Regions from separate parts of the Streptomyces sp. NPDC001532 genome, predicted to be linked through region 2. Evidence: riboswitches for the same ligand, from Rfam matches in the RefSeq annotation. Region 2 holds a riboswitch; each other region holds the start of a gene.

Region 1 (10,071 bases), on a different contig from region 2:
CACCTGCATCAGCAGCACCTGCGAGAACACCCGGCGCGGCAGGCCGAGACGCAGGCGGCGGGCGGGGGGCGTGGGGCTCATACCCATGACGGTACGTGGGCGCAGGCCCTCGGCCGTAGAGGGGTGACGGGGATCTCCCGCGGCCTCGCGGGGTGGGTGTCAGCCGGCCAGAGCGGCGTGCGTCAGCTCGCGCACCGCCACGACGTCCATCCGCGCGGGGGCGCCCAGCACCGAGGTGCCGCAGCTCTCCGGGCGGGGCGGCTCGGAGGCGCCCTGAGCCACCAGGACGCGCCAGCAGCGGCCGTCCACGTGTGCGACGGTCACCTCCCAGCGCGGGGACGCCCCGGCCGTCCGGACGGCGCTCTCGGTCCGTACGACGCTCAGCGCGCCCGCCGCGTACTCGTGCACCGCCCTCCGCACGGCCAGCTCGGCCGCCTGTGCGGGCCGCTCCCACGCCGAGCTGCCCCGGCAGCCGTCGACGACGATCCGGCCCTCCCGGACGGCGTGCAGGACCTCCCTGACGCTGTGCGCCTCGGCCCGCCCGTACGCGTAGCCGTAGGGCAGGACGAGAAGCGTCGGCGAGAAGCGGTGACCGCCCAGATGGGTGACCTCCCAGACGCCCTCCACACCGGAGGCGGCCAGCTCGGCGGCGAGCGGGCGGCCCAGAAGCGCGCAGCAGCGGTCGCGCTTGCCGTTGGTGCACACGAGGGCGAGGGGGTCGCCGGTGTACGGGCGGCCTTGCAGCGCGGCGTCGAAGGTGTGGTGGTCGCCTCGGCCGAGGGCGGTGAAGTCGAGGTCGAGCAGGCGGCGCGGGTCGCCGATCGCGGCGGTGCGTACCCACGTGCCGCCGGGCACGGTGTGCGCGGCGTACACCCGGCGTACCCCGGACGTGTGGCGGTCCGCGTGGCGGCCGGGGCGGCGGATCAGCGCGATCCGGACCCCGGTGCCTTTCGCGGCCGCTTCCAGGGCACGGCCCAGCGCGGGATCCAGGTGGCTCGAAGTGAGCGCCCTGGCGCCCCACGGACCGGGCTGTTCCACCAGAAGCCAGGTCCTGGCGGTCGCCGCGGTTCCGGAAATGGGCTCGTCGAGGCTCCGGGAGACGGTCGCGCACGTACTCACAGAGGTGAGCCTAACCTGACTTGATCCACGACGGCTTCCGGCCGTGCCGTTGCGGTGGTTCATACGGGTTTGCGATATGCATTCTGACCTGCTTATAGACCCGTCATATGTTCTTAATAGGTTTTGCCCAAGTTTGGCCGCGTATGAACAGCTTCAGCCGTTCTGTCTTTGGTGCTGTGGGCGGCTCGAGGCGCCCGTCCGAGGGCTCGTATCCTGGTCCGGCAGTCAGTCCTCGCAGGTGCGCCGGGCCGTGAGTCGGTGCACGTGCCGACAGGAGAGAGGTCGCACGGTGGGGCAGAGCCCTAGGCCGCAGCAGATTCCGGTCGTCGTTCTCGCCGGGTTCCTGGGGTCCGGCAAGACGACGCTCCTCAACCACCTGCTGCACCGCAGCGGCGGCAGCCGGATCGGTGCCGTCGTGAACGACTTCGGTGCGATCGAGATCGACGCCATGGCCGTGGCCGGCGCGCTCGGGGACTCCACCGTCTCGCTCGGCAACGGCTGCCTGTGCTGTGCCGTCGACGCCGGTGAGCTGGACGTCTACCTCGAACGGCTGGCCCGGCCCGAGACCGGCATCGATGTGATCGTCATCGAGGCCAGCGGTCTCGCCGAGCCGCAGGAGCTGGTGCGCATGGTCCTGGCCAGCGAGCATCCCGGGGTGGTCTACGGCGGTCTCGTCGAGGTCGTCGACGCCGCGGAGTTCGACGCCACCCGGTCGCGGCACCCCGAGATCGACCGCCATCTCGCGCTCGCCGACCTCGTCGTGGTCAACAAGCTGGACCGGGCCCCGAACGCCGACCAGGTGCTCGCGGCCGTCCGCGGCCTCACCGACCGGGCCGCCGTCGTGCCGGCCACCTACGGGCGCATCGACCCGGAGTTCCTGTTCGACTGCCGGCCGAGCGAGGAACGCGTGGGACAGCTGTCCTTCGACGACCTCCATGTCCTCGGCGACGCCGCGGACGACGAGGCCGACGGCCACGCCGGTCACCTGCACACCGGCTACGACAGCCTCTCGTTCACCACCGACCGCCCCCTGGACCCCCGCCGGCTGATGCGGTTCCTCGACAGTCGGCCCGAGGGGCTGTACCGGATCAAGGGCTACGTCGACTTCGGCGCCCACGATCCGCGCAACCGGTACGCCGTCCACGCGGTGGGACGGTTCCTGCGGTTCTACCCGGAGCCCTGGGCGGCCGGCGCCGAACGCCTCACCCAGCTCGTCCTGATCGGCTCCGGCATCGACGCCCCGCTGCTCGACAAGGAGCTGGAGGCGTGCCGCGCCGACGCCCCGCACACCGCCGACGAGCACGCCATGTGGGGCGTCCTGCGCTACGTCCAGGACCCCGAGGACCCGGACGAGCCGGACCTCGATGTGAGCGACCTCGACGAGCCGGACCTCGATGTGAGCGACCCGGACGAGCCGGACCCCGCTGACATGTGAGGCCCGGCCGGTCCGGTCGTGGGGTGCCTACAGCGGCCCCGCCACCGCCGCCACCGTCTTCGCCAGGGACACGCCCGAACCGTCGCGGCGCGGGTCGATCTCGGGGAGCTCGGCCGGCGTGCCGTTCTTCTGGGCGGCCTTCGCCGGGACCGCGCCCGTCCAGGCGAAGGACAGGCAGTCCTCGCCCTTCAGGAACCGCTGGCAGCGCACGCCGCCGGTGGCCCGGCCCTTGCGCGGGAACTGGTCGAACGGGGTCACCTTGGCGGTCGTCTGGACGGAGTCGTCCAGCGTGCCGCGCGAGCCCGCGACGGTGAAGACGATCGCGTCGGCGGCCGGATCGACGGCCGTGAACGAGATGACCTTGGCGCCGTCGGTGAGCTTGATGCCCGCCATGCCGCCCGCGGGCCGGCCCTGCGGACGGACCTGCGCGGCCTGATAGCGCAGCAGCTGGGCGTCGTCGGTGATGAAGACCAGGTCCTCCTCGCCGGTGCGCAGCTCAACCGCGCCGACGATCCGGTCACCCTCCTTGAGGGTGATCACCTCCAGCTCGTCCTTGTTGGACGGGTAGTCCGGGACCACGCGCTTGACGACGCCCTGCGCGGTGCCGAGCGCCAGGCCCGGAGAGGACTCGTCGAGCGTGGTCAGGCAGACCACCGTCTCGTCGTCCTCCAGGGTGACGAACTCCGCCAGCGGCGCACCGCCCGAGACGGTGGGCGCGGCGGCGGTCTCCGGCAGCTGGGGCAGGTCGACGACGTTGATCCGCAGCAGCCGGCCCGCCGAGGTCACCGCGCCCACCTCGCCGCGGGCCGTGGCCGGCACCGCGGAGACGATCACGTCGTGCTTGGCGCGCCGGGCGTCGGCGTCCTCCGCGAACGGCTCGGCGTTGGCCGTACGGGCCAACAGACCCGTCGAGGACAGCAGCACCCGGCACGGGTCGTCCGCCACCTGGAGCGGCACGGCGGCGGCCGTGGTGCCCGCGGACTCCAGCAGGACCGTACGCCGCTCGGTGCCGAACTTCTTGGCCACCGAGGCCAGTTCGTTGGAGACCAGCTTGCGCAGCTCCGCGTCCGACTCCAGGATCCGGGTCAGCTCCTCGATCTCGCTGTTGAGCCGGTCCTTCTCCGCCTCCAGCTCGATGCGGTCGTACTTGGTGAGGCGGCGCAGCGGGGTGTCCAGGATGTACTGCGTCTGGGTCTCGCTCAGCGAGAAGCGCTCGATCAGGCGCTCCTTGGCCTGCGCGGAGTTGTCGCTGGAGCGGATCAGCCGGATGACCTCGTCGATGTCGACCAGCGCGGTGAGCAGGCCCTCGACCAGGTGCAGCCGGTCGCGCCGCTTGCCGCGGCGGAACTCCGAGCGGCGCCGCACGACCTCGAAGCGGTGGTCGAGGTAGACCTCCAGCAGCTCCTTCAGGCCCAGCGTCAGCGGCTGGCCGTCCACCAGCGCCACGTTGTTGATGCCGAAGGACTCCTCCATCGGCGTCAGCTTGTAGAGCTGCTCCAGGACCGCCTCGGGCACGAAGCCGTTCTTGATCTCGATGACCAGGCGCAGCCCGTGCTCGCGGTCGGTGAGGTCCTTGACGTCGGCGATGCCCTGGATCTTCTTGGAACCGACCAGGTCCTTGATCTTGGCGATGACCTTCTCGGGGCCGACCGTGAAGGGCAGCTCGGTGACGACCAGGCCCTTGCGGCGGGCCGTGACGGTCTCCACCGACACGGTGGCGCGGATCTTGAAGGTGCCGCGGCCGCTCTCGTACGCGTCCCTGATCCCGGCCAGGCCGACGATCCGGCCGCCGGTGGGCAGGTCGGGGCCCGGGACGTGCTTCATCAGCGCGTCGAGGTCGGCGTTCGGGTGGCGGATCAGATGGCGGGCGGCGGCGATGACCTCGCCCAGGTTGTGCGGCGGCATGTTGGTGGCCATGCCGACCGCGATGCCGGAGGCGCCGTTCACCAGGAGGTTCGGGAAGGCGGCGGGCAGCGCGACCGGCTCCCGCTCCTGGCCGTCGTAGTTCGGGGCGAAGTCGACCGTGTCCTCTTCGATGGACTCGGTCATCAGACCGGTGGCCGCGGCCATCCGGCACTCGGTGTACCGCATGGCGGCCGGCGGGTCGTCGTTGCCCAGGGAGCCGAAGTTGCCGTGGCCGTCCACCAGCGGGACCCGCATCGAGAACGGCTGGGCCATGCGCACCAGGGCGTCGTAGATCGACGCGTCACCGTGCGGGTGCAGCTTGCCCATGACCTCGCCGACCACGCGGGCGCACTTCACATAGCCGCGCTCCGGGCGCAGGCCCATCTCGTTCATCTGGTAGACGATGCGCCGGTGCACCGGCTTGAGACCGTCACGGGCGTCCGGCAGGGCGCGGGAGTAGATGACCGAGTACGCGTACTCAAGGAAGGAGCCCTGCATCTCGTCGACGACGTCGATGTCGAGAATCTTCTCCTCGTACGAGTCGTCGGGCGGCGGGGTCTTCGTGCTGCGGCGGGCCATCGCTGCCTGGCTCCTTGCTGAAGCGTGTGAACGGATCTGACGCGGACCATTGTGGACCGCGGCACTGACAACGCGGAGCGGGACCCGGCGTAGGCCGCCCGGCCCCCCGCTGCCCGCAGGCTACGCCCTCTCGGCGGACAACCCGGTTCTCGCTCTCGGCGTACGCGCCACGGGAACTTCGCAGACCGTCCGCACGCTTGCATACAGTGGCAGGACCGGCAGGAAACAAGCGGTCTCAGCCACCGCATCAGCGATCGAAGGGACGTACATGCCCATGGGTCACACGGCCACAGCCGAGGCAGGCTCCGGCGGCCTGACAGCGACCGAGCACCGCCTGTCCAACGGCCTGCGCGTGGTGCTCTCCGAGGACCACCTGACCCCGGTCGCGGCGGTGTGCCTCTGGTACGACGTCGGCTCGCGCCACGAGGTCAAGGGGCGTACCGGCCTGGCTCACCTTTTCGAGCACTTGATGTTCCAGGGCTCCGCCCAGGTCAAGGGCAACGGTCACTTCGAGCTGGTGCAGGGCGCGGGCGGCTCGCTCAACGGCACCACCAGCTTCGAGCGCACCAACTACTTCGAGACCATGCCCGCCCACCAGCTGGAGCTCGCGCTCTGGCTGGAGGCCGACCGCATGGGCTCCCTGCTGGCCGCCCTGGACGACGAGTCCATGGAGAACCAGCGCGACGTCGTCAAGAACGAGCGCCGCCAGCGCTACGACAACGTGCCCTACGGCACCGCCTTCGAGAAGCTGACCGCCCTCGCCTACCCGGAGGGCCACCCCTACCACCACACGCCGATCGGCTCGATGGCCGACCTGGACGCGGCGACCCTGGAGGACGCGCGCGCGTTCTTCCGCACCTACTACGCGCCCAACAACGCGGTGCTCTCGGTCGTCGGCGACATCGACCCCGAGCAGACCCTCGCCTGGATCGAGAAGTACTTCGGCTCCATCGCCTCCCACGACGGCAAGCCCGCCCCGCGCGACGGCTCGCTGCCGGAGGTCATCGGCGAGCAGCTGCGCGAGGTCGTCGAGGAGGAGGTCCCGGCGCGCGCCCTGATGGCCGCCTACCGCCTCCCGCACGACGGCACGCGCGCGTGCGACGCGGCCGACCTGGCGCTCACCGTCCTCGGCGGCGGCGAGTCCTCCCGCCTCTACAACCGTCTCGTCCGCCGGGACCGCACGGCCGTCGCGGCCGGCTTCGGCCTGCTGCGGCTGGCCGGGGCACCCTCCCTGGGCTGGCTGGACGTGAAGACCTCCGGCGACGTCGAGGTGCCGGTGATCGAGGCCGCCATCGACGAGGAGCTGGCCCGCTTCGCCGAGGAGGGCCCGACCGCCGAGGAGATGGAGCGCGCCCAGGCCCAGCTGGAGCGCGAGTGGCTGGACCGGCTGGGCACGGTCGCCGGCCGCGCCGACGAACTCTGCCGCTACGCGGTGCTGTTCGGCGACCCGCAGCTCGCCCTGACCGCCGTGCAGCGGGTGCTGGAGGTGACGGCGGAGGAGGTCCAGGAGGTCGCCAAGGCCCGCCTGCGGCCCGACAACCGCGCGGTGCTCGTCTACGAGCCGATCAGCCCCGAGCAGCCCGAGGACGTCGAGGGCACCCAGGACCCCGAATCCGCGGCGACCGTGGAAGCCGCCGACGACAACGAGGAGGCGGCCAAGTGACCGAGCTCGCCACGATGGACTTCCACCCGCAGCCGCACCCGGGCGACGCCAAGCCCTGGGCGTTCCCGGCGCCCACCCGCGCCACCCTCGACAACGGCCTGACGGTCCTGCGCTGCCACCGCCCCGGCCAGCAGGTCGTCGCCGTCGAGGTGCTGCTGGACGCCCCGCTGGACGCCGAGCCGGCCGGCCTGGACGGCGTCGCCACGATCATGGCGCGGGCCTTCTCCGAGGGCACCGACAAGCACTCCGCCGAGGACTTCGCCGCCGAGCTGGAGCGCGCCGGTGCCACCCTGGACGCGCACGCCGACCACCCGGGCGTCCGGCTGAGCCTGGAGGTCCCGGCCTCCCGGCTGGAGAAGGGCCTCGGCCTGCTCGCCGACGCGCTGCGCGCGCCCGCCTTCGCCGACAGCGAGGTCGAGCGGCTGGTCCGCAACCGGCTGGACGAGATCCCGCACGAGCTGGCCAACCCCGCGCGGCGCGCCGCCAAGGAACTGTCCAGGGAGCTGTTCCCGGCCTCGTCGCGCATGTCGCGCCCCCGCCAGGGCACCGAGGAGACGGTCGCGAAGATCGACGCGGCGGCCGTCCGCGGCTTCTACGAGCGGCACGTCCGCCCGGGCACGGCCACCGCCGTGGTGGTCGGCGACCTCACCGGCATCGACCTGGACGCCCTGCTCGGCGAGACCCTGGGCGCCTGGACGGGCTCCTCGGCCGAGCCCCGCCCGGTGCCGCCGGTCACCGCCGACGACACCGGCCGCGTGGTCATCGTCGACCGTCCCGGCGCGGTCCAGACCCAGCTGCTCATCGGCCGTGTCGGCGCCGACCGGCACGACCGTGTCTGGCCCGCCCAGGTGCTCGGCACCTACTGCCTCGGCGGCACCCTCACCTCCCGCCTGGACCGTGTCCTGCGCGAGGAGAAGGGCTACACCTACGGCGTGCGGTCGTTCGGGCAGGTCCTGCGGTCCGCCCCGGACGGCACCGGCGCCTCGCTGCTGGCCATCAGCGGCTCCGTGGACACCCCGAACACCGGTCCGGCGCTGGAGGACCTGTGGGCGGTGCTGCGCAAGCTCGCGGAGGGCGGCCTGACCGACGCCGAGCGGGACGTCGCCGTGCAGAACCTGGTCGGTGTGGCGCCGCTGAAGTACGAGACGGCGGCGGCCGTGGCGAGCACGCTGGCCGACCAGGTCGAGCAGCACCTGCCGGACGACTACCAGGCGACGCTGTACCGGCAGCTGGCGGCGACCGGCACGGTCGAGGCCACCGCCGCGGTCGTCAACGCCTTCCCGGTGGACCGTCTGGTGACGGTCCTGGTCGGTGACGCGGCGCAGATCAAGGAGCCCGTCGAGGCTCTTGGCATCGGCGAAGTCACCGTCGTGACGGCCGAGTAGACGAGGCGGCAGCCGAGCGGATGTCGAGGGGCCCTGGTGACCGATGCGTCACCAGGGCCCCTTGATGTCCGAATTGAGGGAGAGGCTGCCTGTCTGACCTGTGGCATGCGCTACAAAAGCCCGGATCGGTTTGGGAATTGAAAGTGCGCCCGCTTAGCGTCATCCGGGCTGTTCGTCAGGCAGTGCGCCGCACCCGCGGCACCGGACAGTCATCGCCGAGTCCCCGTACGGCGCGAGCCAGGGGAGCCGGGGACCCAACCCATAAGTCCCTGGGGTGAATCGGACGCCCGCGCGGTCGCGAGGAAGTCCGTAGGAGACCTTCCTGCTCCGAACCCGTCAGCTAACCCGGTAGGCGAGAGGGAAGGAAAGGACCAGCCACTTCATGGCGTTCACGCGCGCCACCGGGAAGCACCGTCGTCCCAGCCGGATGCACCGCACCACCGCCCGCGCCGCGGGTGTCGCGGCGCTCACCACCACCGGTGTCATCGGTACCCTGGCGGGCCCCTCGCTCGCCGCCGAGCCGGCCGCCGAGCAGACCGGCCTGCTGCCGGTGATCACCATCGGCGACACGGTCGCCCAGCAGATCGACGCCCAGGCCGCCGCCCAGCAGCAGGCCGCCGAGCAGGCCGCCGCCGAGCGCGAGGCCGAGGCCGCCGCCGCCGAGCGGGCCGAGCAGGCGGTCGTCAAGGCCCGCGCGGCCGAGGAGCGCGCCGCCCGTGAGGCCGAGCGCAAGCGCCTCAACACCTTCGTGCTGCCGATCGCCGGCTCCTACGTCTCCACCGGCTACCAGTCCGGCGGCGCCCTGTGGTCCTCCGGCAGCCACACCGGCGTCGACTTCCACGCCGCGAGCGGCACCTCCGTCCACGCGGTCGGCGCCGGCACGGTCGTCGAGGCCGGCTGGGGCGGGGCGTACGGCAACCAGGTGGTGATCCGGATGCACGACGGCACGTACACCCAGTACGGCCACCTGTCCTCCATCGGGGTGTCCGTCGGCCAGACGGTGACCCCGGGCCAGCAGATCGCCCTGTCCGGCGCCACCGGCAACGTCACCGGCGCGCATCTGCACTTCGAGGCCCGCACCAGCGCGGAGTACGGCTCGGACATCGACCCGGTCGCCTATCTGCGCGCGCACGGCGTGCGCATCTGACGGCGGCCCGCCACCGCTCCACAAGCCTTCCCGAAGCCCCGGCCCCGGCCGGGGCTTTCGGTGTTTCGGACGCCCCGCTGTCCAAAAAATATCCATGGATTCCGGCCCGCCATCGGAAATTGCGGCTCATTGCAATAGAGTCACTGAACACACGTCAATCAGCGACGTTTCACGGGGATTAAGGCGGAGGTCGGTCATGCGTATTCCGGCGCACTCGGTCTGCACGGCGATCCGGGACGACATCGTCGCGGGTGTCTACGAGCGCGGCAGCCGGCTCACCGAGGAACTGCTCGCCCGCCGCTACGGCGTCTCGCGCGTGCCCGTCCGGGAGGCCCTGCGCACGCTGGAGGCGGAGGGGTTCGTGGTGACCCGGCGGCACGCGGGCGCGTGCGTCGCCGAACCCACCGAGCAGGAGGCCTCCGACCTGCTGGAGATGCGACTGCTGCTGGAGCCGCTGGGTGCCTCCCGCGCGGCGCAGCGGCGCACCGAGGCGCATCTGAAGGTGCTGCGCGGACTGGTCCGGCTGGGCCAGGAGCGGGCCCGCCGGGGCCACAGTGACGATCTGCGCTCTCTGGGCGGCTGGTTCCACGAGACGCTGGCCCAGGCCTCCGGCAGCCCCGCCCTGACCTCGATGCTCACCCAGCTGCGGCACAAGATCGCCTGGATGTACGCGGTGGAGGCGTCGGCCGGCCCCGCGGAGGCCTGGGCCGAGCACGGCGCGATCGTGGACGCGGTGGCGCGCGGGGACAGCGAGCGGGCCCGGGCGCTCACCGCCCTGCACACCGAGCGCTCCCTCGCCGCGCACCGGCTGCGGTTCCGCCCGGGCTCGGCCGCCGAA
Region 2 (10,071 bases):
GTCCTCGATACCGCGGGCCAGGCGCTCCGGGTTGGTGACGAACAGGTCGTCACCGACGAGCTGGACCTTGTCACCGAGCTTGTCGGTGATGGTCTTCCAGCCGTCCCAGTCGTCCTCGAACAGCGGGTCCTCGATGGAGACCAGCGGGTACGCCTCGACCAGTTCGGCGTAGTACTCCGTCATCTCGGCGGCGGAGCGCTCCTTGCCCTCGAAGACGTAGGAGCCGTCCTTGTAGAACTCGGACGCGGCCACGTCCAGCGCGAGCGCGATCTGCTCGCCCGGGGTGTAGCCGGCCTCCTTGATGGCCTCCAGGATCAGGTCCAGGGCCTCGCGGTTGGAGCCCAGGTTCGGGGCGAAGCCGCCCTCGTCGCCGAGGCCGGTGGCCAGACCCTTGCTCTTCAGGACCTTCTTGAGGGTGTGGTAGACCTCGGTGCCCCAGCGCAGCGCCTCGGAGAAGGACTCCGCGCCGATCGGCGCGATCATGAACTCCTGGATGTCCACGTTGGAGTCGGCGTGCGAGCCGCCGTTCAGGATGTTCATCATCGGCACCGGCAGCAGGTGCGCGTTCGGGCCGCCCAGGTAACGGAACAGCGGCAGGTCGCTGGCCTCGGAGGCGGCGTGGGCGACGGCCAGGGAGACGCCGAGGATGGCGTTGGCGCCGAGCGAGCCCTTGTTGTCGGTGGCGTCCAGGTCGAACATGGCCTGGTCGATCAGGCGCTGCTCGGTGGCGTCGTAGCCGACCAGCTCCGGGCCGATCTGCTCGATGACGGCCAGGACGGCCTTCTCGACACCCTTGCCCTGGTAGCGGTTGGGGTCGCCGTCACGGAGCTCGATGGCCTCGAAGGCGCCCGTGGAGGCACCGGACGGAACGGCGGCACGACCCGTGCTGCCGTCGTCGAGGCCGACCTCGACCTCGACCGTGGGGTTGCCTCGGGAGTCCAGGATTTCCCGGGCTACGACGACGTCGATGGACGGCACGAGCATCTCCTTCTTCAATGTGACGCGGTGGGCAGGCCGCGGGTGTGGCTCTGCGAGACGAGCCTAACCGGCTCCGGGCGATCGGCCAGCCGACCGACCACCCCGTGGACGGAACCGAGAGTAAATTGTTTCCGAACGGAACAAAGACGGTTTCGCAAAACCCACGGCAGAAAGAGCGAACCCCGCCCCGGTGCGTACGGGGGAACGCGCACCGGGGCGGGGAGTCTGCGGGCCTCTCCTGGCGGAGGTGCCGCCGCTGCCTACTTGAGGTGCAGCTGCTGGCCCGGGTAGATGACGTCGGCGTCGTCGACGATGTCCTTGTTCAGGTCGAACAGCTTCTGCCAGCCGCCCGCGACGTCGTGCTCCTCGGCGATCGAGCTGAGGGTGTCGCCCTTGACCACCTTGTACTCGCCGTCGCCCTTCTCGACCTTCTTGCCGGTCGGGGTGGTGACGGTCTTCTCGGCGGCCGGACGCTCGGCGGAGCGGGAGGCGCTCTGCTCCTCGGTCTCGCGCTCGGTGGTGGCGGTGTCACCGGCCGAGGAGGAAGGGGTGGAGGAGGAGGCGCTGCCGCCACCGTACGGGGTGTTCGACAGGCCGGTGCCGCAGACCGGCCAGGCGCCCTTGCCCTGGCCCGCGAGGACCTTCTCGGCGACGGTGATCTGCTGCTCCTTGGAGGCCTGGTCGGCCGTGGCGGCGTACTGCGTGCCGCCGTACGCGGCCCAGGTGGAGGCGGAGAACTGCAGACCGCCGTAGTAGCCGTTGCCGGTGTTGATGGACCAGTTGCCGCCGGACTCGCACTGGGCGACGGCGTCCCACTCGGAGGCGGTGGCGGCGGAGGCGTTGCCGGCGGCCATCAGCGGGGCGGCGACGGCGGCACCGGTCACACCGGCGATGGCGATGGCGCGGGTGGCCTTGGACGGACGGCGGTGCTTGCCCTTGGCGGAAAACAGCATCGATCGATCCCCTCACCGACGCCTGCGAGGTGAGCTGTCGGGTTCGGGCCGGTTGAGTTGCCCGGCCGCAGTCTCTTGCGAGCTGCGGCTTCACCCCAAGCCGGCTCCGGCAGCGAACTGCCGGGACCGGCACTTACCTTGGGTCCCCCGCTCCTGCCTACGGCGCTTGACGCGACGACTGTTCCCGGACGGCCGCTGGCAGGATTCGGCGTTGCGGCAGCCGGGGCTCGCGGTGACGAGCGGCCTTGACCGTAGACACGCGATCCGCGGAATTTCAAAGACGATCAGGGCTTCTGAGACCTATATCTCACCGCTGCCAATTCGGACATTAAGCCCGAACCGTGACGCGAACTCCAGCTACTTTTCGCCCGGTTCGACCCCTACTTCAAGGGTCTGACCGGGAACGATGAGGTCGGGGTCGTCGCCGACGGTGTCCTTGTTCTCGGTGTAGAGCGCGGACCATCCGCCCTGGAGGTCAAGGGAGTCGGCGATGCCCCAGAGGCTGTCGCCGGCGCGGACCGTGTAGGAGCCGTCGGCCGCGTCACGCGCGGCGGTGGTGTCCCGCGAGGCGTGCCGGCCGGAGGAGTCGGCCGTACGGCTGTCCGCGGCCTCCTCGTCGGCGCTGTCGCCGCGGTGGCGGCCGGAGCCGGTGGAGCCGGATTCGACGGCGTCCGAAGAGAGGTCGTTCTGGCCGGACTTGTCCGACTCGTCGTTCTTGGTGGTGGCGGTGAGGGAGCTGTCACCCTCCTGGGAGTCGCCGCTCCCGTCCTTGCCGGAACCTTCCGCCTCACCGTCCGAGCCGGACCCCGAGGACGGGGACGACGACGCGGAACCGGAGGATCCGGAATCACCGGAGGCGTCCGAGCCGCCGGAGGTACCGGACTTACCGGAACCTTCAGAGCTTTCCGCCTTACCGGTGCTTCCGGTCGAAACGGAGGAGTCGGACAAGCCGGACTCGGGCTTCGAGGAGGCGTCCGGGGTCGCCGAGGCGCCCGACGCCGCGTCAGCCGCGAGGCCGGTGTCGACGCCCGCCGGTGCGGAGTCGTCGTCCAGGCCGCCGAGCAGGCCGCAGGTGGGCCAGGCGCCGACACCCTGGTCGGCGAGGATCCTCTCGGCGACGGCTATCTGCTGCGAACGGCTGGCCACGTCGGGGCTCTCGGCGTAGTCCAGGCCGCCGTACTCCACCCAGTTGTCCTGGGAGATCTGCAGACCGCCGTAGTAACCGTTGCCGTTGTCGGCGCTCCAGGAGCCACCGCTCTCGCACTCCGCGACCCTGTCCCACGTCACACCGGTGGCGGCGCTCGCGCCGGTCGCGCCGAGGAGCGGGATGGCGATGGCGGATCCAGTCACTCCGGCCGCGACGATGAGGGCCGGAGCCTGACGGGGGCGACGGTGACGACCGTTCCCGGAGAGCATGCGGGGACCTTTCGCGAGACAGCGGTGACGGCGCGGCGGAGATCTTGTGACGCTCGCCGCGCTGATGGGTGAACGTATAGGCAGACGATCACTTGTCACAAGTTAATGCCGCGTAGATCACGTGAAGATCACAGAGGTGAGGGAGTGTCATGTTTGCGGTCGTGACGTGCAGTCGTCATGGCCGGGGTGTGAACTCCACCGGCAGCGTGCGCAGTCCGCGCATGATGAGACCGCCGCGCCAGCGCAGCTCCGCCGGATCCGCGGCGAGGCGGAGATCCGGCAGCCGGGTGAGCAGCGTGGCGAGCGCGGTCTGGCCCTCCAGACGGGCCAGCGGGGCGCCCAGGCAGTAGTGGATGCCGTGCCCGTACCCCAGGTGCTGGTTGTCGCGGCGGGCGAGGTCCAGGGTGTCGGGGTCGGTGAAACGGGCGGGGTCGCGGTCGGCCGCGGCCAGCACGACCAGGACCGGGTCGCCGGGGGCGATGTCCTGGCCGGCGAGGGTGAGCGGCTGGGTGGCGAAGCGCCAGGTGGCCAGCTCCACCGGGCCGTCGTAGCGCAGCAGCTCCTCGACTCCGGTCTCCAGCAGACCGCGGTCACCGGCCGCGAGGGAGGACTGGAGGCGGGCGCGCTGCTCGGGGTGGGTGAGCAGGGCGTAGGTGCCGTTGCCGATGAGATTGACCGTGGTCTCGAAGCCGGCGAACAGCAGGATGAACGCCATCGCCGCGGCCTCGTTCTCGGTCAGGTGCTCGCCGTGGTCCGAGGCGCGGATGAGAGCGGAGATCAGGTCTTCACCGGCGGCGGGTTCGGCGGGCAGCGCCTCGCGTTTGCGGTGGATGAGGTCGGCGAGGTAGCCGCGCATCTTCTTCACCGAGCGGGCGACACCGCCGCGCGGCCCGCCGCCGTGGCGGATCATCATGCCCGCCCAGTCCCGGAAGTCGTCCTGGTCCTCGCGCGGGACGCCGAGCATGTCGCAGATGGCGTAGATGGGCAGCGGGAACGCGAACTCGTGGATGAGGTCGGCGGAGCCGTCGCCTGCGAACCGGTCGATGAGCTGGTCGGTGAGCTGCTGCACACGCGGGGCGAACTCCGCGACCCGCCGGGGCGTGAACGCCTTCGAGACCAGCCGGCGCAGCCGGGTGTGGTCCGGCGGGTCGATGTTGAGCAGATGCGTCATCAGCTCCGCCTTGCGCTCCCCCGGAATGCCCGTCTTGCCCTTGGCGTGCGCGGGCTCGTCGTGGTGCGCGGGGTTCTTCGACAACCGCTGGTCGGCCAGCGCCTGCTTGGCATCCGCGTACCGCGTGACCAGCCAGGCCTCGACCCCGCTGGGCAGCCGCGTCCGATGCACGGGGGCGTGCTCACGGAGCCAGGCGTAGGCGGGGTAGGGGTCGGTGGCGAATTCCCAGGTGAAGAGGGCGGGGGCTGTGGGGGTGGGGGTGGGGGTGGGTGCGGGTGCGGGTGCGGACTTGGGCTCGGGCTGGTGCTGGGGGTCCGGCTGGTGCTGGGGGTCGGGCTGGTGCTTGGGTTCCGGCTGGTGCTCGGGGTCGGGTTCCGGCTGGTGCTCGGGGTCGGGTTCCGGCTCGGGTTCCGGCTCGGGCTTGGGCTGGTGCTCGGGGTCGGGTGCGGCTTCGTGGGGGGCCGGGGGCTGCTGGTCGGTCACGTCGTCGACCGTATCCGGAGGCGGGCGGGTGCGTCGGCCGCCGGAGAGGCGCTGCGGTTTCACCCGGAATCTCCATGAAGAGCCGCCTCTTTGACTTCGCGTTTCCTCACCTCCCTACATTCCGCCCGTGGACCCCGATCTGCTCAGGACCAGCTTCGCCGTCGTCGAGCGACGGGCCGAGTTCGCGGTGAAGTACTTCTACGCCCACCTCTTCCACCATCACCCCGACCTCCGCGCCCTCTTCCCGGTCGACTTCCCCGAGGACATGCGGCGCCAGCGCGACCGTCTGTTCGCCGCGCTGACCCGGGTCGTGGCACGGCTGGACGACCCGGAGCTGCCCGAGTACCTGCGCGCGCTCGGCCGGGACCACCGCAAGTACCTGGCGCGGCCCGAGCACTACGCCGCCGTCGGGGAGAGCCTCCTCGCCGCCTTCGCCACGGTCTCCGGGGCCGCCTGGACCCGGGAGACGGAGAAGGCCTGGCAGGAGGCGTACGCGGGCATCGCCGACCACATGCTCCAGGGCGCGCGCGAGGCTCGTGGCGCGGGCCGGCCTCCCTGGTGGGACGCCGAGGTCGTACGTCATGTCCGGCACGGTGACGACCTCGCGCTCCTCACCCTCCGCCCCTCCCACCCCCTCCCCTACCTCCCCGGTCAGTACGTCACCGTCAACACCCCACGGCTGCCGGGCATCTGGCGCCCCTACTCCCTGGCGAACGCACCCCGCCCCGACCACACCGTCGACCTCCACGTCAGCCTGGTACCGGGAGGCCTGCTGTCCACGGTGCTGGTGAACGGCGTGCGCGAGGGAGACGTGCTGCGGATCGGGGCGGCGGGCGGGGACACGGTGCTGCGGGGGACGTGGCCGCGGTTATCCGGAGCGCCCGGAACATCCGGCACATCCGAAGCGCCCTGCGCACCGGAGCGGCGGCCGATCACCCTCATCGCGGCCGGTACGGGCTGGGCCCCCGTCAAGGCGCTGCTGGAGCAAATGACGGGCGAGGCGCTACCGGGTGGAGATCTGCCGGGTGGGGATCGGTCGGGCGGGGATCTGCCGGGTGCGGGCCGGTCTGCCCTGGGACTGCCAGGTGAGGATCGGTCGGGTGAGGAGGCGGCGGGTGAGGAAGCGGCGGGAGAGGATTCGCCGGATGAGGCGCCTGCGGGCGGGCAGTCGCCCGAGGCTTCCACGGAGCGCCGGCCGGCGGAGGGCGGAGAGAGGACGCGGCTCCCCGCCCGGCCGCGCGGGTCGGCGGGGACCGGGGGCCGGAAGAAGCCCCTCGCCGATCCGAGCGCTCCCAGCGTCCGGCTCTTCGTCGTCGCCCGGGACAGCGCCCGTCTCTACGACCGCCTCGCCCTCGAAGCGGCCCAGGCCCGGCTGCCGGGTCTCACCGTCACCTGCATCACCCCCGCTCCCGGCCGCCCCGGCGCCCAGGCCACCGAACGGCTGCTCACCGCCCTCGGCAACCGCGCCGGCTGGGACCGGCACGATGTCTATCTGGCCGGGCCACCCGGACTGGTCGACGAGGTCACCGCCCACCTCCCCCTTCTCGGCACCAGGCCGGACCGCATCTTCCACGACTCCCTGCCGCCCGCCGGCGAGGACACCGCCCGCCCTCTCGGCCCGGGCGAATGGCTGCTGGGCCGCCCCCAGCCGCACTGGCACGACCCGGCCGCGCGCGACCTCCCGGACTGACGCGGCGACCGCTCCGCTGCTCCCCTACTCCCGCTACTCCCCCTACCTCACTGCTCCCCTACTCCCGCTCCGCGGCCGTCCCGTCGCCCGGCTCGCCCGGCTCCCGCGCCTCCTGTTCCTCGTACGCCCTGATCGCGTCCCGGTACGCGCGGGCCGCCGCGCGCAGGGCCGCCTCCGGGTCCGTGCCCTCGGCCTCGGCGCGCGCGGCCAGGGCCAGCAGCTCGTAGCCGATGCCCTGGGAGCGCGGCAGGGGGACGTCCAGTTCCGCGGTTCGCACCCGGGACGCCAGCTTCGCGGCGAGGGCGAGACCGGGCTGGTGCAGGGGCACGCCCTCCGTCACCGAGGTCCGCTGCTTCTCCTGGGCCTTGGTGCGCAGCCAGTGCTCCTTGACCTCTTCCGGCGTGGCGGCCGTCTCGTCCCCGAAGACATGCGGATGCCGGCGGATCAGCTTGGCGACGATGCCGCCGGCCACGTCGTCGACGGAGAACGGCGCCTCGATGTCCTCCTCGGCGATACGGGCGTGGAAGACCACCTGGAGCAGGACGTCCCCCAGTTCCTCGCGGAGCTCGTCGCGGTCGCCGTCCTCGATGGCCTCGACGAGTTCGTACGCCTCCTCGATGGCGTACTTGGCGAGCCCTTTGTGGGTCTGCCGGGACGACCACGGGCACTCCGCGCGGATGCGGTCCATGACCTGCACGAGGTCGAGGAGCCGGGCGCCCGGCAGGTCGTAGGAGGCGGGCAGCAGTTCCAGGTCGGGCATCTGCACCCGGCCGGAACCGGCGAGCCGCGCCAGGCCGTCGGTCAGGGCGGGCTCGCCCTCGCCGACCGCGACGACGACCACGGTGTGCCCGCCGGCGCAGGCGTCGACCAGTTCCTCGGCGGTCGGGGCGGCCTCGTCGACCGCTATCCCGGCCTCCCGCAGATAGGGGAGCTGCGGATGGGCTCCGTCCGCGCACAGCACGCGGTCGGCGGCGTGCAGCGCCTGCCACGCGGGCCAGGACAGCAGGCCCGGTGCGACGCGGTGGCTGGTGGTGAGCAGGACGACGCGTCCGGGGGCGGTCGGGTCCGGGGCGCCTTCGAAGCTGGTTGCGTTCACGATCCGAACGTAACGCACCCCGCCGACACGCCTCGCGAGTTGTCCACAGGCGTCCGCGATGATCCGATCATGTCACCGGCGCACGTCACCGGATCCGTCGTCGGGGCACGTCACCGGAGTGCGTCACAGAAGCGCGTCACCGGAGCGCGTCACCGGAGCGTTCGTCGAAGCACGTCGCGGAAGCGCGTCACGCCGTCTGCTGCGTCTGTGCCGTCGTGACCTCGCGCACCCACGGCGTCTTGGCGTCGACGCGGCTGCTCTTCTCCACGTCCCAGGTGCCGTAGCGCGGGTTGAGGTCGACGCCCAGGTCGGCGGAGGCCTCGGAGAGGGCCTTCCAGAAGGCGGGCTGGCTGGTGTCGGTGCCGAGCTTGGCGGCGAGCTTCTGGGCCTCCAGCTGGAGCCGCAGATTGTCGTCCAGGCGCTCCGGCGCCACGCTGTACTGCTGGAGCCAGGCCGTCTCCAGCGCCTCGGACCCGCCGACCTGCTGCTCCAGGCCGGACCGCATCTCCTGGACCTCCTTGCGGCTGACGGTGATGCCGGCGTCCTGGGCCGCCCGGTGCAGCACCTGGTCGAGGACCATGCCGTGCAGGGTGTCGCGGGTGAGGCTGCCGGTCTTGGCGATGGCCTGCGCGTACTGCGCGTCGCCGGCCACGGCGGCCCGCTGGGCGGCACGCACCTCGTCGACCCGGTTCTCCAGCTGCGAGACCGTGATCCGCTGGTCGCCGACGACGGCTGCCGCGCCGGGATGCGCATCGTTTCCGCAGGCGGTGAGGAGCGGCGCCGCGGCGATCGCGGCGGACAGCAGGAGCGCGGTGCGACGGCGGTGCAAGGAAGCCTCCCGAGGAGATTGTGCGACGGTGCACAAGGTCTTGCAGTGATCGATGGTAGGCAGTGGCCAAGCTCTGGCCAACCCATTCGACCAACGATTCACCGCCACTTCGGGCACCGCCGCGCCACCGGGCCGTACGTCCTAGCCGTGCACCTGCCCGAGCCACTGCAGGCTCCGGCGCACCTCCGCCGCCATCGGGTGTCCGGGGCCGCCGTGCCGTTCCACGTCGTGCAGCAGTCGCACGAGGGTGTCGTGGGCGGCGGCCCGGTCGCCGAGGGCGAGCAGCAGGTGCCCGATGCGGCGGCGGACGTCGTGGGCCGGCTCGGGGTCGCCGGAGACGTACTGGTTCTCGTAGTACGGCAGCAGCGCGCGGTACTCGGCGAGCGCCGCCGCGGGCTCCCCGAGCTGCTCCAGACACTGCGCGGCGTCGAAGCGGAAGCGGAGCGACTGCGGGTCGGCCTGGCCGGCCTCGGCGGCGCGTTCGTCGGCGAGGCGGCGCAGTTCGGGCAGCGCGCGCCGGTACTGGCCGTCGTCCATGAGCGTGGCGGCGTACTGCTTGCGCAGGGTGCGCACCACCGGGGAGTGCTCGCCGTGCTGCTCGGCGGCGGCGGGCAGGATCGCGCCGAGGATGTCGACGGCCTGGGTGATCCGGCCCTCGCCGAGCAGCCGCTTGACCTCGTCGACGGCGCCGGCGACATCGGGTTTCTCGGCGACGCTCGGGACCGGTGTGACGGCGGCGGGCTGGGGTGCGGGGGTCCGCGCACGGTCCGGCCAGGGAGCGTGGGGGCGCAGGAAGGGGCGCGTGGGGTCGAGGGGCGCGCCCGTGGGCATCCCGCGCGCGGGCAGCAGCAGCGCCAGCTCCTCGTACACCTCCTGCGCGGAGCCGGGCCGGTGCTGCGGGTCCTTGGCGAGCAGGCGCAGGACCAGGGTCTCCAGGGCCTCGGGCACCTCGGGGCGGAGCCGGCGCACCGGCAGCGGCGGCTCGTACAGATGCCGGTGCAGGACGCCGAGCGCCGTCGAGCCGGAGAACGGCACATCGCCGCTGAGCAGTTCGTGCATCAGCACGCCGAGCGCGTAGAGATCGGTGTACGGGCCGACCGCGCCGCCCATGGCCTGCTCGGGCGCCATGTAGGCGGGTGAGCCGATCGGTGAGCCGGTGTGCGTGAGCCGGGTGGTGTCGCTGTCCATGACGGAGGCGACGCCCAGGTCGAGGACGGTGACCGTGCCGTCCTGCTTGACCATCACATTGCGCGGCTTGAGGTCGCGGTGGACGATCGGCACGGCGTGCACGGCGCTCAGTACGGCGCACAGCTGCGCGGCGACCGCCACCGCCCACTGCCACGGGTACGGGTCGTGCTCGGCCAGGTGGTCCGAGAGGTCCGCGCCGTCCACGTACTGCATGACGAGGAACAGCTCCTCGCCCTCGCTGCCCGCGTCGTGCACGGTCACCAGGCC
Region 3 (10,071 bases), on a different contig from region 2:
TGCTGGCGGCGATCCGCGCGTACGACCCGGCCGGCGCCCGGGAACTGCTGGCGGGAACATGGCCGACGGAGCGGGCCGAGGACCGGCTGATGTTCCTGGACTCGCTGCGCTCCGGACTGAGCGCCGAGGACGAGCCCTTCCTGGAGCAGGCGCTGGCCGACCGGAGCCGCAATGTGCGGGCCACCGCGGCGGAGCTGCTGTCCGCGCTGCCGGGTTCCGCGCTGGCCGGGCGGATGGCGGTCCGGGCGGCGGCCTGCGTGGCCGTCGATCACACCGGGGACGCGCCGACGCTGGTGGTGGAGGCTCCGCACGAGTGCGACGCGGGCATGGAGCGCGACGGCGTGGTCGCCAAGGCTCCGGCGGGACGGGGTGAACGGTCGTGGTGGTTCGGTCAGTTGGTGGAGGCGGCGCCGCTCTCTGCCTGGCCGGCGCGGCTGGGCCGCCGTACGCCGAGGGAGATCCTGGCGCTGCCGGTGGCCGACGACTGGCGGGGCGAGCTGCACGCGGCCTGGTGCCGGGCGGCGGTGCGGCAGCGGGACGCCGAATGGGCCCAGGCCCTGCTCGGCACACCATCCTCCCCCGAGGCGGGCGGGCCGGGCGCGGTGTCCCTGGCGGAGCGGGCCAAGCTGCTGGGCACGCTCGGCGCGGACGAGCGGGCCGCGTGGGTCGCCGGGTTCATCGCGGCACACGGGCTGTCGGAGGCGTTCCAGCTGCTCGGAGTGTGTGCGGTGCCGTGGGCCGCGCCGCTGGGGCGGGCGGTCGTCGACGCTCTCAACATCGCGCGGGACGCGGGGAGTTATCCATGGAGCTTCAGCGGAGTGATGGGGCTGGCCGAGCGGTGTCTGGATCCTTCCGAGGCCGGCCGCCTCGACGGGCTCCTGGCGGCGCCGGAGGAAGCGGAGGACGCGTCACCGGGCGCGGGCGGCTACTGGACCGAGGCGTTCCAGCGCCTGGTGACCACTCTGCGACTGCGGGCGGCCATGGCCGAGGAACTGGGACAGACATCGCAGGCCGACACCATCGGCCCACCCGGCAACTGACCCGACACCCGCTCGCGCCACCGCTCCGGCCTTCGGTCCGACATCCGGCCCCACTGTTCGACAGTGTCTTCAGCCGACGCCCAAACCCACTGTTCGGCAGAGTCTTCGGACCGACCCGGCCCCCGCTGTTCGCAGGGCCTTCGCTCCGACACCCGGCCTCGCTGTTCGGCGGAGCCGTCGCTCCGACGTCCGAGCCCGCTGCCGACAGGCCTTCGATCGCACCCGCGAACCCGGTCCTCGGCAGGCCTCGCACGCCCGACCCGGCCGCAGGCAGACCTCGCACGCCCCACTCGGCCGTCTGCAGTCCCCGCAAGCGCGACCCGCCCAACGACAGGCCCTCTGGTCCGGCCCCCAGGCCATCTGGTTCGGCGCCCACGCAGGCCTTCGCGGGCCGGGCCCGCTCAGGCCGGAGCGGGAGCCCGGAAGGAAGCGTCAGGCCCGCGGCGGCCACCGCGGCCCACCCGCACCGCCGGAGGCCTACGCCTCGGCCGGCTGCCGTACGTTGGCCCGCACCCAGTCCACGATCGACGCGGTCGTCGCCCCGGGCGTGAAGATCTCGGCGACACCCTTCTCCTTCAGCGGAGCGATGTCGGCCTCGGGGATGATCCCGCCGCCGAAGACCAGGATGTCCGCGGCGTCACGCTCCTTGAGCAGCTCGATCACCGCCGCGAAGAGCGTGTTGTGCGCGCCGGAGAGGATGGACAGGCCGATCGCGTCGGCGTCCTCCTGGATCGCCGTGTCGACGATCTGCTCCGGAGTCTGGTGAAGCCCGGTGTAGATGACCTCCATACCGGCGTCGCGCAGCGCCCGCGCGATCACCTTGGCCCCACGATCGTGGCCGTCGAGCCCCGGCTTGGCGACCACCACGCGGATCGGACCGGCTGCCACACCCATCACTGCCTCCATGAAGCGACTACATCCATCCGTACCGACAAGTACCGCACACATCACACATGCCGTGCATGTGGCGCGTATCACACATTCGTTCCGATCGGTCCGTCGCCCAGCCTCCGGGGACGCCACCACGGCACGGACACCTCACCGGGCTCGGACCCGGTGAAGTGAACGAACGTTATCGCCAGCATCCCGCAACCGGCAGTTTCGCGGTGAAGAGGGAGGGGGAAATCACACGTGGGACATATTCGCAGCGCACCGTTCCGAGCCCTGGCGGCCCACGCGCCGCACCAGCCGACGACCCACGGGCCATGTCGGAACCCTGCGCGCCGGGAGCCGCAGCGAGGACACCAGACCCGCCCCGCCGCCGACCGCCTCCATCGCGGCCCCCTTCGGAAGCACACGGGGGACAGCGCCGCCCTCCCGCGTGCCGACAGGAGGTCGGCCATGAAGGCCTTACAGCTCACCCGGGCACTACCGCCCCTTCTCCCCCTCCCTTTTCCTTCACCCCTCTTCTCCTCACTCTCCTTCTCCTCGCTCTCCTTCTCCTCACTCCCCTTCTTTCCCCTTCCCCTCCTCCCGTCGATCCGCCGGCGTCTGCTCCCAGCCCTCCCGGCCCTCCCGAGCGGTCTGAGCGGACTGTCCGCGGCTCTCCTCAAGGCGACCGCCCTGGAGATCGCGGTGCTCGCCGCCCACCTCGTGCTCTATCCGTCCGGCATCACCCAGGAGCGCAGGCCCCCCGCCACCCCTCCCCCTGACGGCGATGCGGCGCCGCGACTGCCGGCGAACGTCCGGCCACCGGTCGTCCTGCTGCACGGCTTCATCGACAACCGCTCGGTCTTCGTGCTCCTCCGCCGCAGCCTCGCCCAGCTCGGCGTCCGCCACCTCGCATCGCTCAACTACTCCCCGCTGACCTGCGACGTCCGCACCGCGGCCGCACTGCTCGGCCGGCACATCGAGGAGATCTGCGAGCGCACGGGCAGCGATCGGGTGGACGTGGTCGGCCACAGCCTCGGCGGCCTGATCGCCCGGTACTACGTCCAGCGACTCGGTGGCGACCGGCGCGTCCGCACCCTGATCACCCTCGGTACGCCGCACTCCGGCACCCGGGTGGCGCGGCTGGCCAACGCCCATCCGATCGTGCGGCAGATGCGGCCCACCTCCGATGTGATCGAGGAGCTGGCCGGACCCGCGCCGGGCTGCCGGACGCGGTTCGTCTGTTTCTGGAGCGACCTCGACCATGTGATGGTCCCGCCGGAGGCCGCCCGCCTCGACCATCCCGACCTGATAGTGCGCAATGTGCGAGTGACCGGGATCGGACATCTCGCCCTTCCGGTCCATCCGGCCGTCGCGACCGGCATACGCCAGGCCCTCGACCAGGCGTATCCGGCGCATCCGGCGAGCTCGGACGCCACCGCGCACACCGACGGCGCGACCGTGGCCTGATCGCTCCCTCGCCGAAGAGACCCGCGAAAGGGCTCAACGACTGGTCCACACAGCCGTCTCATCGGCGCCTGACAGCCACTCGGGGTCGAACAGACTTCGAACACAAAGCCAAAGTCGTGCCCGCCTGCCCCCGAAACACGGCCGAATGCCCGTTTCCCGCGAGCATGAAACCTGTCGAAGATTGTCGTGCCCGCGTACCGCCGGGTACAGTCGCCGCACTGCTCTGGCAGCCCCTGTTGTCGAGGCGAAAGAGAAGTTGGTGAACGACCGTCACCCGTCGGGGGGCACAACCACCCCGGCTCCGGCTTCCGATGCCTCCTCGGCGCCCTACGCGTCGTACGGCTCCCAGGAAGCCCACTACGGCGACTTCACCACATACGGCAGTTACCCGGCGGGCGGTTTTGACACCTCCGGCCACCATGCCGCGTCGTCCACGACCACCTTCCAGGCCGACCCGCTCTTCGGCGACATGCACGACAGCGGCCACGACACCGGCGCGTACGACTCCGCCCAGTGGAACACCGGCAGCCACCACACCCTGAACCAGGACCCGTACGCGGCCCAGCACCACGCCGCCTACGACACCGGCGCCTACGACACGACCGCCTGGTCGGCCGAGTATCAGCAGGTCGCCGGCATCCCGCATCAGGGCACCGCCCCGGACGTCAGCGGCCAGTGGGACGCGAGCTCCTGGCTCCAGCCCGAGCAGAGCGGCAGTCCGGCGGACCAGACCCAGCAGTGGGACTGGGGCACGCAGACCTTCGACACCGGCGCCTACGACGCCACCCAGTGGAACACCGCCGGCACCGACGCCGAGCAGCAGGCGACCGCCACCTACGAGCAGGTCTCCTACGAAGAGCCCACGGCCTACGAGGACCCCGCGTCCTACGAAGAGACCACCGGTTACGAGGAGTCCGCGGGCTACGAGGACCCGGCCGGGTACGCGGACGACAACTCCTACGACGGACCGGGGCAAACCGTTCCGGCAGAGGACGGCCTGGCCGCCACCGGCGAACTCCCCGTCGTGGAACTGCTCGACGACCAGGAAGAGGCCACCCCCGCCCCGGTCTCGCGCGCGGCCTCCCGCAGCGGCTCCCGTTCCCGCCGCCGTACGCCCGCCAAGCGGTCCGCACTGCTGACCGTCGCCGTGCCCTCGGCCTGCGTCATGGGCGTCGCCGGTATCGCCGCCGCCTCGGTCGGCACGTTCGCCGACGACACCCAGGAGACCTCGACCACCGCGGCCGACGCCCAGCCGGTGAAACCGTCCGCCGCCAACAACAAGCTGGACACCCAGCTGGAAAGCCTCTCCGCGGAGGCCGACGACTTCGCCGACCGGGCCAGCCGCACCCAGGAGCGCATCGACCTCAAGGCGCAGCAGGAGGCGGAGCGGAGGCGGGCCGCCGAGGAGGCCGCCCGCAAGGAACGGCTCCGCCCGAAGTTCGCCCTCCCGGTCGCTCAGCACGGTCTCAGCGCCTACTACGGCCAGGCCGGCATCAACTGGATGTCCGTGCACACCGGCATCGACTTCCCGGTCTCCTACGGTTCGACCGTGATGGCCGCCACCGACGGCACCGTCCGCACCGAGTGGAACAGCGCCTACGGCAACATGATGATCGTGACGGCGAAGGACGGCACGGAGACCTGGTACTGCCACCTCTCCAGCTACACCGTCGCGTCCGGTACGACCGTCAAGGCCGGCGACGCGATCGCCTACTCCGGGAACTCCGGCAACTCGACCGGTCCGCACCTGCACTTCGAGGTCCGTCCGGGCGGCGGCTCGGCCATAGACCCGCTGTCCTGGCTGCGCAGCCACGGCCTGGACCCGTCGTAGGACCGCACACACCCTTCGAGTGAGCCCCCGCCATGTGCCCGGCGGGGGCTTTCCTCATGGTGTCTTCGGCGCTACGGCATGGCGTCGTCGGCGCTACAGCTTCTCCACCGGCGCGTACCGCAGCAGGAGCCGCTTGGGCTTGGTGTCGCCGAAGTCGATCGTGGCCTCGGCGTTCGCGCCGGTGCCCTTGACCCCGACCACGGTGCCGAGCCCGAACTGGTCGTGTGTGACCCGGTCGCCGACGGCCAGGGACACCACCGGCTTCTCGGCGGTGCGGCGGGTGGCGAAGCCGGAGGCGCCGGACGCCGACGAGCGGGAGCGCGACGACGACAGCGAGGCGGCCACACCCGAGACCGGGCCGGCCGGAGCCGCGACGGCACCCGTGCGCTTCCAGTCGACGTGCGTCGGAGGGATCTCCTCCAGGAACCGCGACGGCGGGTTGTACTGCGGCTGTCCCCAGGCGCTGCGCATGGAGGAGCGGGTGAGGTACAGCCGCTCCCGCGCGCGGGTGATGCCCACGTACGCCAGGCGGCGCTCCTCCTCCAGCTCCTTGGTCTCGCCGAGGGCCCGCATGTGCGGGAAGACGCCGTCCTCCATGCCGGTGAGGAAGACCACCGGGAACTCCAGGCCCTTGGCGGTGTGCAGGGTCATCAGTGTGATGACGCCGTCGCCGTCCTCCTCGTCGGGGATCTGGTCGGAGTCCGCGACCAGCGCGACCCGCTCCAGGAATTCGGAGAGCGAGCCGGCGGTCTCACCCTCACCGGACTCCTGCTCGAACTCCAGGGCGACGGCGGCGAGTTCCTGGAGGTTCTCGATACGGGTCTCGTCCTGCGGGTCGGTGGAGGCCTGAAGCTCGGCGAGGTAGCCCGTGCGTTCGAGCACCGCCTCTAGGATCGTCGCCGGTCCGGCGCCGGACTCGACGATCGTGCGCAGCTCCTCCATCAGCGTGTTGAACCGCTTGACCGCGTTGGTGGACCGCGCGGCCATGCCGTACGCCTCGTCGACCCGCTTCAGCGCCTGCGGGAAGCTGATCTTCTCCCGTTGGGACAGGGCGTCGATCATCGCCTCGGCGCGGTCGCCGATGCCGCGCTTGGGCACGTTCAGGATGCGACGCAGCGGGACCGAGTCCTCGGGGTTGGACAGGACACGCAGGTAGGCCAGGACGTCCCGGACCTCCTTGCGCTCGTAGAAGCGGACGCCGCCGACGACCTTGTAGGGCAGACCGACGCGGATGAAGACCTCTTCGAAGACACGGGACTGGGCGTTCGTCCGGTAGAAGACGGCGACGTCGCCGGCCTTCGCGTCACCCGCGTCCGTGAGGCGGTCTATCTCGTCGGCGACGAACTGAGCCTCGTCGTGCTCGGTGTCGGCGACGTAGCCGGTGATGCGCGCGCCCGCGCCCGCGTTGGTCCACAGGTTCTTGGGGCGGCGGGACTCGTTGCGCTCGATGACCGCGTTGGCAGCGGAGAGGATCGTCTGGGTGGAGCGGTAGTTCTGCTCCAGCAGGATCGTCGTCGCGTTCGGGTAGTCCTCCTCGAACTGGAGGATGTTGCGGATCGTCGCGCCGCGGAAGGCGTAGATCGACTGGTCGGCGTCACCCACGACGCACAGCTCGGCGGGAGCCAGGTCGTCCTCGCTGGGCGGTACGTCCACCGGGTGCTCGGAGGTGCCGACCAGCTCGCGGACCAGGGCGTACTGGGCGTGGTTGGTGTCCTGGTACTCGTCGACCAGCACGTGGCGGAAGCGGCGGCGGTAGTGCTCGGCGACGTCCGGGAAGGCGCGCAGCAGGTTGACCGTCGTCATGATCAGGTCGTCGAAGTCCAGCGCGTTCGCCTCGCGCAGGCGCGACTGGTACATGGCGTAGGCCTGGGCGAGGGTCTTCTCGAAGCCGTCGGTGGCCTGGGCGGCGAAGTCCTCCTCGTCGATCAGCTCGTTCTTCAGGTTGCTGATCTTGGCGCTGAAGGACTTCGGCGGGAAACGCTTGGGGTCCAGCTCGAGATCGCGGCAGACCAGGGCCATCAGGCGCTTGGAGTCGGCGGCGTCGTAGATCGAGAACGACGAGGTGAAGCCGAGCTTCTTGCTCTCGCGGCGCAGGATGCGGACGCACGCGCTGTGGAAGGTCATCACCCACATGGCGTTGGCGCGCGGGCCGACGAGCTGCTCGACGCGCTCCTTCATCTCGCCCGCGGCCTTGTTGGTGAAGGTGATCGCGAGGATCTGCCCGGGGTGCACGCCCCGCTCGCCCAGCAGGTGGGCGATGCGGTGGGTGAGCACGCGGGTCTTGCCGGAGCCGGCGCCGGCCACGATGAGCAGCGGGGTGCCGGAGTGGACGACGGCGGCGCGCTGGTTCTCGTTCAGCCCCTCCAGGAGCACGGCCGGGTCGACCACGGGGCGCGGGGCGCCGTCGCGGTAGTGGGCGTCCCGGTCCGGTGGCAGGTCGAACTTCCCGCCGAACAGATCGTCCGGGATCGACTCCGGTACGTGATCGTCCTCGGGCGGCGGCGGGGGCTCCTCCGCGTGGGCCCGCGGGGCCTGGAGGTCCGCCAGGAAGCTGTCGTCAAAGAGGCTGCTCATCGCTCTCCGAGTCTAGGGCGCCCCACTGACAACCGAGGGCCACCCGGAAGACATCCCCGTCACACCTCACCGATGATCTTGGGAATGCCTCTCGTCACGGCTCGCGTCCACACGATTACAAGGCCAACCCGCCACGCAGCGCTCCGGATCGACGACGGCGAGCGACCCCGACCGGAAGGTCACGAAAATGTATCGGGCATATCACCCACCAACCTTCACAGTCGGCACACGAGTTGGCTACCGTGCCGGGCAGGCCGTACGACCCCCACCGGCGAACCCCGCCGGACCGTACGGCCTCCGCCGAGTCCTGCGCGCCCACACCGGGCCCGGAGCCGGGGACCCACCGAACTCTGGGGTGAATCGGCCCCTCCCTCCGGGGAGCGGACCGTAGGGCAACCCTTCCTAACGACCCGCCCGAACCCGACAGCTAACCCGGTAGGCGGCCGATGGAAGGAGTCGCCTCCCTTGGCGTCGCACCGCAAGTCGCGTCCCACCGCGCGCGTGGCAGGCATACGCACCCCCGCCCTCGCCACCGCGGCCCTCACCTCCGTGGCCCTGCTCTCGCAGACCGCCGACGCCGCTCCCTCGACCGACGACAAGCCGAGCCTGGAGGAGGTCGAGAAGAAGGTCGACGATCTCTACCGCCAGGCGGAGTCGGCGACCGAGAAGTACAACGCGGCCAAGGAGCGGACCACCAAGCAGCGCAAGCGCGTCGACACCCTCCTGGACGACGTCGCCGAGCGCGCACAGAAGCTCAACGAGGCACGCGCCGAACTGGGCTCGTACGCCGCGGCCCAGTACCGCACCGGGGCCGCCGCCCCCGACACCGCGACCTTCCTGCTCGCGGACACCCCGCAGGACTACTTCGACCAGACTCAGCTGATGGGCCGACTGACCAGCCGTCAGAAGGAAGCGGTCGACGACTACTTCGCTCAGCAGACCGAGACGATGGAGAAGCGTCGCGAGGCCACCGAGAGCCTCCAGACGCTCACCGACTCGCAGACCGACCTCAGGACGGCCAAGGCGACCGTCCAGAAGAAGCTGTCCACCGCGCGGGAGCTGCTGTCGCAGCTGACCGCGGAGGAGAAGGCGCGGCTCGCGGCGATCGAGAAGCGCAAGCAGGAGGAGGCCGCCCGCAAGGCCGCCGAGCTCGCGCGGCAGCAGGCCGAGGCGGAGGAGCAGCGGCAGCAGGAGGAGGCCGCCGCGCAGGAGACCGCGCAGGAGCAGGCCCCTCAGCAGGAGAGCACCGGGGACACCTCCACCGCCACCGACTCCACGTACGCCGCCAAGGCCGAGAAGGCGCTCGCCTTCTCCCGCGCGCAGATCGGCAAGCCCTACGTCTGGGGCGCCACCGGGCCCGACTCCTACGACTGCTCCGGCCTCACCCAGGCCGCCTGGAAGGCCGCCGGCGTCACCCTCCCCCGCACCACCTACGACCAGGTGAACGCCGGCACCACGGTCTCCGTCGCCGCCGCCCAGCCCGGCGACCTCGTCTTCTTCTACGACGACATCACCCACGTCGGCATCTACATCGGCAACGGAATGATGATCCACGCGCCGAAGCCCGGGGCGTACGTACGCGAGGAATCGATCTACTACGACGGCGAGTCGTCGATCCACAGCGTGGTACGACCGGCCTGAGCCGGGGCGGCGGGCTGATCCGGGGTGGCGGAAGCGGGACGGCGGGCAGCCGGCGGCGGGCACTGAGGGCCGGGCAGCTGGCGCCGGGCGTAGAGGGTTGGGCGCCAGGCGCTGGAGGTCGGGCAGCTGGCGCTGGGCCTCGGGGGCCGAGGGCTGAAGGCCCGGCGCTCAGGGCCGGGCAGCCTGCGCAGGGCGTAGAGGGCTGGGTGCTCGAGGTCGGGCAGCTGGCGCTGGGCCTCGGGGGCCGGGCGTCGGGCGCTGAGGGCCGGACGGCGCGCGCGCCGGCGGCCGGGCAGCTGGCGCTGAGGGCCGAGCGTTGGGCACCGGGCGCTCAAGGGCGCGCAACTGGCGCCGGGCCTCGGGGGCCGGGCGCCCGGCGGCGGGCGATGAAGGGCGGCGCTGAAGGCCCGGCGCTGGGCGCCGGAGGCCAAGCGGCGGAGGCCGGACGCCGGGCGGCGGGCGGCGGGCGGCGGGCGGCGGGCGGCGGGCGATGAAGGCCAGCCACTGGGGTACGAGCGTCGGGGCAGGAGGCCCGGCGGCGGGCACTGAGGGCCGGGCGTCTGACGCCGGACGCCGGGTGGCGAGCACTGAGGGCCGGGCGCTAGGTGTATTGACCCGCAGGGTTGTTCACGCGGGTGATGGGTG

Evidence for each region. Region 2 has a riboswitch for cyclic di-AMP ahead of ABT232_RS02875 (transglycosylase family protein). Riboswitches for the same ligand answer to the same signal wherever they lie in the genome.
Region 1: another riboswitch for cyclic di-AMP. It lies ahead of ABT232_RS09545 (M23 family metallopeptidase); the one in region 2 lies ahead of ABT232_RS02875 (transglycosylase family protein).
Region 3: another riboswitch for cyclic di-AMP. It lies ahead of ABT232_RS30810 (C40 family peptidase); the one in region 2 lies ahead of ABT232_RS02875 (transglycosylase family protein).

Annotation. Positions count from the first base shown of each region.
Region 1 covers NZ_JBEPAL010000007.1:106,651-116,721, forward strand. Annotated here, with positions in the region: gene ABT232_RS09515 (sensor histidine kinase) at 1-81, opposite strand, end outside; gene ABT232_RS09520 (ferredoxin family protein) at 160-1,119, opposite strand; gene ABT232_RS09525 (CobW family GTP-binding protein) at 1,409-2,554, shown strand; gene ABT232_RS09530 (DNA gyrase/topoisomerase IV subunit A) at 2,582-5,038, opposite strand; gene ABT232_RS09535 (M16 family metallopeptidase) at 5,307-6,701, shown strand; gene ABT232_RS09540 (M16 family metallopeptidase) at 6,698-8,086, shown strand; cyclic di-AMP (ydaO/yuaA leader) riboswitch at 8,290-8,456, shown strand; gene ABT232_RS09545 (M23 family metallopeptidase) at 8,469-9,233, shown strand; gene ABT232_RS09550 (GntR family transcriptional regulator) at 9,430-10,071, shown strand, end outside.
Region 2 covers NZ_JBEPAL010000002.1:50,093-60,163, forward strand. Annotated here, with positions in the region: gene eno (phosphopyruvate hydratase) at 1-978, opposite strand, end outside; gene ABT232_RS02875 (transglycosylase family protein) at 1,239-1,931, opposite strand; cyclic di-AMP (ydaO/yuaA leader) riboswitch at 1,936-2,106, opposite strand; gene ABT232_RS02880 (transglycosylase family protein) at 2,289-3,347, opposite strand; gene ABT232_RS02885 (cytochrome P450 family protein) at 3,523-5,001, opposite strand; gene ABT232_RS02890 (globin domain-containing protein) at 5,129-6,691, shown strand; gene ABT232_RS02895 (nucleoside triphosphate pyrophosphohydrolase) at 6,750-7,787, opposite strand; gene ABT232_RS02900 (SurA N-terminal domain-containing protein) at 7,975-8,616, opposite strand; gene ABT232_RS02905 (protein kinase domain-containing protein) at 8,758-10,071, opposite strand, start outside.
Region 3 covers NZ_JBEPAL010000043.1:63,124-73,194, forward strand. Annotated here, with positions in the region: gene ABT232_RS30785 (DUF5691 domain-containing protein) at 1-1,040, shown strand, start outside; gene icmB (coenzyme B12-dependent isobutyryl CoA mutase small subunit) at 1,518-1,934, opposite strand; gene ABT232_RS30795 (esterase/lipase family protein) at 2,382-3,380, shown strand; gene ABT232_RS30800 (M23 family metallopeptidase) at 3,526-5,211, shown strand; gene pcrA (DNA helicase PcrA) at 5,305-7,785, opposite strand; cyclic di-AMP (ydaO/yuaA leader) riboswitch at 8,088-8,243, shown strand; gene ABT232_RS30810 (C40 family peptidase) at 8,251-9,426, shown strand; partial or broken gene ABT232_RS30815 (IS481 family transposase) at 10,028-10,071, opposite strand, start outside.